2 regions of the Pseudomonas poae RE*1-1-14 genome follow, and region 2 is predicted to be linked to the other one. Evidence: riboswitches for the same ligand, from Rfam matches in the RefSeq annotation. Region 2 holds a riboswitch; the other holds the start of a gene.
The links. Region 2 has a riboswitch for cobalamin ahead of cobW (cobalamin biosynthesis protein CobW). Riboswitches for the same ligand answer to the same signal wherever they lie in the genome.
Positions count from the first base shown of each region.

Region 1: another riboswitch for cobalamin. It lies ahead of cobO (cob(I)yrinic acid a,c-diamide adenosyltransferase); the one in region 2 lies ahead of cobW (cobalamin biosynthesis protein CobW).

Region 1 is NC_020209.1:3,091,818-3,095,227, reverse strand. It holds gene H045_RS13325 (PQQ-dependent sugar dehydrogenase) at 15-1,328, opposite strand; cobalamin riboswitch at 1,428-1,682, shown strand; gene cobO (cob(I)yrinic acid a,c-diamide adenosyltransferase) at 1,762-2,373, shown strand; gene H045_RS13315 (cobyrinic acid a,c-diamide synthase CobB) at 2,370-3,410, shown strand, end outside.
Region 2 is NC_020209.1:1,523,051-1,526,460, forward strand. It holds gene H045_RS07010 (M10 family metallopeptidase C-terminal domain-containing protein) at 154-1,548, shown strand; cobalamin riboswitch at 1,601-1,800, shown strand; gene cobW (cobalamin biosynthesis protein CobW) at 1,894-2,955, shown strand; gene cobN (cobaltochelatase subunit CobN) at 2,959-3,410, shown strand, end outside.

The DNA of each region.
Region 1 (3,410 bases), 1.6 Mb from region 2:
GTGTTTTGCGGTGTTTATTTAGCGGCTGAAACCCGCCACACCTTATTCCCCACATCATCGGCCACCAGCAGATCCCCCTGCTGATCGATGACCACGCCCACTGGCCGGCCCATGGCTTTCTCGTCTTTGTCGAGGAACCCGGTCAGCACGTCCACCGGCTGCCCCTTGGGTTGTCCGCCCTCGAACGGCACGAAGATCACCTTGTAGCCACTGTGCGGCTTGCGGTTCCACGAGCCGTGCTGGCCGATGAACGCGCCGTTGCTGAAGGTCGCCGGGAGTTTGCTGCCTTCGGCAAAGGTCAGCCCCAGGGATGCGGTGTGCGGGCCCACGGCGTAGTCCGGTGCAATGGCCTTGGCCACTAGCTCCGGATTCTGCGGCGTCACGCGCACGTCCACATGCTGACCGTAGTAACTGAACGGCCAGCCATAAAAGCCGCCATCCTTGACCGAGGTGATGTAGTCCGGCACCAGGTCGCTGCCGATTTCGTCGCGCTCGTTGACGGCCGTCCACAGTTTTCCGCTCTGCGGTTCCCAGGCCATGCCGTTGGGATTGCGCAGGCCCGACGCGAAAATCCGGTGCTGGCCGGTGGTGCGGTCAACTTCCCAGATCGCTGCGCGGCCTTGTTCGGCCTCCAGTCCGTTTTCGCCAACGTTACTGTTGGAGCCGACGCTCACATAGAGCTTGCTGCCGTCCTTGCTCGCCACCACGTTTTTCGTCCAGTGGTGGTTCAGCGGACCGCCTGGCAAATCGACGACTGTAGTGCCCTGGGTTTTGATCGCGGTTTCGCCCGGCTGATAGGCAAAGCGCAGCAGCTTGTCCGAGTCGGCCACGTACAGGTCGTTGCCCACCAAGGTCATGCCGAATGGCGAGTTGAGGTTTTCCAGGAAAACCGTGCGTGTCTCGGCCACGCCGTCGTGGTCGGCATCGCGCAGCAGGGTGATGCGGTTCGGGCTCGGCACACCTGCGCCGGCGCGGCCCATGACTTTCTCCATCACCCAGCCGCGAATGCCCTTGGCATCATCCGGCTTGGGCGGCGCGTTGGTTTCGGCCACCAGTACGTCGCCATTGGGCAACACATAGAGCCAGCGCGGGTGGTCCAGGCCTTCGGCGAACGCAGCGACCTGAGTGCCAGCGGCGGCGGTCGGCTTGGCGCCTTCAGGCCAGCCGATGGCCGGTGCGATGTTTACTGTTGGGATCAGCGTCTTGTTCGGTTGCGGCAACTTGGGCGACGGCCCGGTGCCATCCGACACCTGCAGCGTCGAGCTTTCACCGCAGGCGGCAAGGGTGCCGGCGAGCATGATGAGTAAGGCGAGTCTTGTTTTATGCATGGTTTTCTCCTGAATGCCTGTAAGGGTAGAGGATTGCCAGCGCGGGATGGTTCAAGTGCCAGGCCAGCTTTAATTGACGCTCCACCCCCAACCCACTAACCTTCGCCGCTTGTTCCAGGTGCTCCGTGGCGCGTGCGTCGACAGAGTGAAACAGGGAAGCCGGTGAGTGAGCGCACTTGTACACAGTGCTGCCGCGATCCCGGCGCTGCCCCCGCAACGGTAAATGAGTCAACACGGTGCTGTTTGCCACTGTATCGCCCGCGATATGGGAAGGCGCGCCGCCGGCTTGCCTGCGCTTGATACGTGCAGGCGCCACTCATGAGTCCGGAGACCGGCCTTGAACATTCAACAGCATCACGGTGGGCGATGCTTGGCTGTCTGTATGTGCTTGTTCCTGCCCGCCGTTTTTGTCCAGCCCCAACGGAGAGCTGCCATGACCGATTCCCCCGAACGCGACGAGCGCCATCTGGCGCGCATGCTGCGCAAAAAAGCCGTGATCGACGAGCGCATCGCCAACTCGCCGAATGAGTGCGGCCTGCTGCTGGTGCTCACCGGCAACGGCAAAGGCAAGAGCAGCTCGGCCTTCGGCATGCTGGCCCGTGCCATGGGCCACGGCATGCAGTGCGGTGTGGTGCAGTTCATCAAGGGCCGTTTCAGCACCGGCGAAGAGATGTTCTTCCGCCGCTTCCCCGAGCAGGTGCGCTTTCACGTGATGGGTGAAGGTTTCACCTGGGAAACTCAGGACCGCCAGCGCGACATCGCCGCCGCCGAAGCCGCTTGGGCGGTATCGCGGGCAATGCTGCAGGACCCCTCCATCGGCCTGGTGGTGCTGGATGAATTGAACATTGCCCTCAAGCACGGCTACCTCAACCTTGACCAGGTCCTCAGCGACCTGCAGGCCCGCCCGCCGATGCAGCACGTGGTGGTCACCGGCCGTGGCGCCAAGCCCGAGCTGATTGAAATGGGCGACACCGTCACCGAAATGGGCATGCTCAAGCACGCATTCCAGGCCGGCATCAAGGCTCAGAAGGGCGTCGAACTTTGAATCAGCCCCGTCATTGCCCGGCCGTTCTGATTGCCGCACCGGCGTCCGGCCAGGGCAAAACCACCGTGACCGCCGCCCTGGCCCGGCTGCACCGCAATCTGGGGCGCAAGGTGCGCGTGTTCAAGTGCGGCCCGGACTTCCTCGACCCGATGATCCACGAGCGCGCCAGTGGTGCGCCGGTGTATCAGTTGGACATGTGGATGGTGGGCGAGCAGGAAAGTCGCCGCCTGTTGTGGGAAGCGGCGGGCGAGGCCGACCTTATTCTGATCGAAGGCGTCATGGGCCTGTTCGACGGCACGCCCTCCAGCGCCGACCTGGCGCGACATTTCGGTGTGCCGGTGCTCGGCGTGATCGACGGCACCGCCATGGCCCAGACCTTCGGCGCACTGGCCCTGGGCCTGGCGCGCTATCAGCCGGACCTGCCGTTCGCCGGCGTGCTGGCCAACCGGGTCGGCACCCTGCGTCATGCGCAGTTGCTCGAAGGCAGCCTCACCGAAGGCCTGCGCTGGTACGGCGCGCTGTCCCGCGAGACTGGAATCGAACTGCCCAGCCGTCACCTCGGCCTGGTGCAGGCCAGCGAGCTCAATGACCTCGATGCGCGCCTGGACGCCGCCGCCCAGGCCCTGGGCAGCAGTTGCGAAGTGGCGGTGCCGCCACCGGTGACCTTTGCCGTGCCCGAGGTGATCGCGGCCGAGCCGTTGCTCGCCGGCGTGCGCATTGCCATCGCCCGGGACGAAGCGTTTGCCTTCACCTATGGCGCCAGCCTGGACCTGTTGCGGGCGATGGGCGCCGAGCTGAGGTTCTTCTCACCGCTTCACGATAGTCAGTTGCCTGAGGCCGACAGCCTGTACCTGCCCGGTGGTTACCCGGAGCTGCATCACCAGGCGCTGTCGGAAAATACCTCGATGCTCGCAGCCATTCGTGCCCATCACGCGGCGAATAAACCCTTGCTCGCCGAGTGTGGCGGCATGTTGTATCTGCTCGACTCGCTCACCGACGTTGACGGCATCCGCGCCGAACTGGTGGGCCTGTTGCGG
Region 2 (3,410 bases):
ACGAATATTTGTGAAGGACATGCGTACTGGCGTTTTTGCCAAGTAATACCCTTAATTAGTTTATAGGCCTGATGCACTTTTTTTTCAGTATCGATTATTGGATGGTAGGCGCGCTGAAGTTGATGTTGCCCATTAAGTAAATAAGGCTTTTTTATGTCTGTTATATCTCGCGCCAGTTTTAACACACCCTTTGTTAATCAAAATATTGTAGATCCGAATGTTGAAGCCGCTGGCCCGCAGTACAAGGCCCAGCAGGCTGGCGATCCGTATTATCGTGCAGGGTCCGGCAAGCCGTCCTGGTCCACCCGTCAAGCCGCCAACCAGATCGATCGAAGACAGCGCCGGCTGCAAGACCGCGATAAAGATAAAACAGTGCGTGTGGGTTATACGTTTCGCGAAGTTGCACCAGCGGAGACCCGCTTTAATCAAACCCAGCAGGAGCAGGCCCGTCTTTCAATGCAGTCCTGGTCGGATGTTGCGAATATCGAGTTCAAGGAAGAAGCCGCTGCGCCGGAAGGCCAGTTACGGTTCGTCAACAGCAGGGCGATAAACTTCGCCGATGCCACATTTTCCGAAAAAGCGGGGCGGGTGCGCGTGAACCCGAACTATTGGGCCAACCGTGCGCCAGCCGTGAACGGCTTTGGTCGCCATACACTGACCCACGAAATCGGCCACTTGCTGGGCGCCGCGCACACCGGTGAATACGACGCGGCGCGTGGGCCGAGCAACTACGACGAGCATGCCATCTTCGCCCAGGACAGCCGGGCCTACTCGGTCATGAGCTATTTCGACGCGAGCGATACCGGCCAGGATCACCAGGGCGAGTATGCGTCGGCACCGCTGATGACCGACATCGCCTGGGCCCAAAAGGCCTACGGCGCCAATTACCGGACCCGTAACACGGATACCACCTACGGCTTCCACTCCAATACCCGGCGAGACGATCTTTCACTGGTGTCCCCACGGGACGGCGCCGTGTTCTGTGTCTGGGACGGCGGCGGAAACGATACGCTGGATTTCTCCGGCTATTACCAGAACCAGGTGATCAACCTGAACGCTGAAACCTTCTCCGACGTCGGTGGCAAGAAGGGCAATGTCTCCATCGCCAAGGACGTTACCCTGGAGAACGCCATCGGCGGTTCCGGCAATGATGTGTTGACCGGCAACGCAGCCGACAACCGGCTCAAGGGCGGTGGCGGCGCTGATCGGCTGGAGGGCGGGGCAGGCCGCGATACCTTCGTGTACGACACCGTCACCGATTCGACATTACGCAGCCCCGACCTGTTGACCGACTTCGTCACCGGCCAGGACAAAATCGATATATCCGCCTTGTTGCGCAAGCAGGGTCTTCATGACCTCACCTTCGTCAACCGGCTCTCCGGCCGGCCCGGTGAGGCAGGGCTGGGCTACGATCCGCAAAAAAACGAGTCGTGGCTGGTGCTTGACCTCACAGGCGATGGCGAAATTGATTTCTACCTGGAAAGCCAGGGGCGCATAGCGCTCGCCGACATCGTGACGGATGTGCCCATCAAGCATCGCTATGTGTAGATCAGTCGCCCGTGTCCCGGGTTTGCGACGTTGACCGCTCGCCACGCACTGCGTAGCCTTGCGGGTTCGAGGTTCTTCGGCCCAGGCCGAAGCTAAGAAGGGAACGCGGTTCAAGCCGCGGCTGCCCCCGCAACTGTGAAGGGTTCTGCTGACTGCCACGCCACTGCCGATCCGGCGGGAAGGCGCAGTTGGCGCCGGTCGCAAGACCCGCAAGCCCCAAGCCAGGAGACCTGCCTCGCAACCGATTTTCCACTTCAACCGGGCGGGGTGATCCGGTGACGAAATCCGCTGCTGCGCGCCGCCGCAGGGCCACTCGTCCCGTATGCCCGCCCAAAGGGGCATCCGATGAAAACACTGGCCAAACTTCCCGTCACCATCGTCACCGGCTTTCTCGGCTCGGGCAAGACCACCCTGTTGCGCCACATGCTCGACAACGCCCAGGGCCGCCGTATCGCGGTAATCGTCAACGAGTTCGGCGAGTTGGGCATCGACGGGGAAATCCTCAAGCAGTGCTCCATCGGGTGCACCGAGGAAGAAGCCAACGGCCGTGTGTACGAACTGGCCAACGGCTGCCTGTGCTGCACCGTGCAGGAAGAATTCTTCCCGGTGATGCGCGAACTGGTGGCCCGTCGCGGCGACCTCGACCATATCCTCATTGAAACCTCGGGCCTGGCCCTGCCAAAACCCTTGGTGCAGGCCTTCCAGTGGCCGGAAATCCGCAGCGCCTGCACAGTGGACGCCGTAATCACCGTGGTCGACAGCCCGGCCGTGGCCGCCGGCACGTTCGCCGCCTTCCCGGACCAGGTCGACGCCCAGCGCAAACTCGACCCGAACCTGGACCACGAATCACCGCTGCACGAACTGTTCGCCGACCAACTGGCCAGCGCCGACCTGGTGATCCTCAACAAGGCCGACCTGATCAGCCCCGAAGACCTGGCCCGCGTGCGCCTGGAAGTCGCCGAAGAGCTGCCGCCGGCGGTCAAGGTCATTGAAGCCAGCAGCGGCCGCGTGCCGTTGAACGTGCTGATCGGCCTGGGCGCCGGCTCCGAAGAACACATCGACGCCCGCCACAGCCATCACGATGCGCACCACGAAGGTGAAGACGACCACGATCACGACGCCTTCGATTCGATCTCCATCGACCTGCCGCAAGCCGACGAAGCCCTGCTGCTCGACGCGCTGACCCAGTTGGTGGTGCAGCACGGCATCCTGCGTATCAAAGGGTTTGCCGCCATCCCCAACAAACCCATGCGCCTGCTGATCCAGGGCGTGGGCACCCGCTTCGACAAGCACTTCGACCGCGCCTGGGGCGCCGACGAAGCGCGCATCACCCGCCTGGTGCTGATCGGTCAGGAGCTGGACGCCGCAGGCCTCGAAGCGCAACTGCGCGCCGCGCTCAGCGTTTAAGCCATGCACCTGCTCAGGACCCAACCCGGTGGTTTTGTCTCGGACGACAATATTGCCGACCTTGGACAGACCCCCGCTGAACTGGTGATCCTGTGCAGCGGCGACTCGAGCCTGGCGCTGCTGGCCGAAGCGGCGCGGCAGTTGCCCGACGACTACCCCAGCCTGCGCCTTGCCAACCCGATGCAGGTGCAGAACCACGCCTCGGTCGACCTCTACGTGGACCAGGTGCTGCGTCACGCCAAGGTGATCCTGATCTCGCTGCATGGCGGCATCGGCTATTGGCGCTATGGCGTCGAGCGCCTGGTGGCATTGGCCGAGCGCGGCGTGCAACTGATTCTGGTGCCGGGGTGCGACCGCCCGGACCCGGAACTGGGCAGCCTGAGCACCGTCGGGGTGCAGGAACGCGACCGTCTGTGGCACTTCCTGCGCCAGGGCGGCCTGGGCAATGCGTTGAA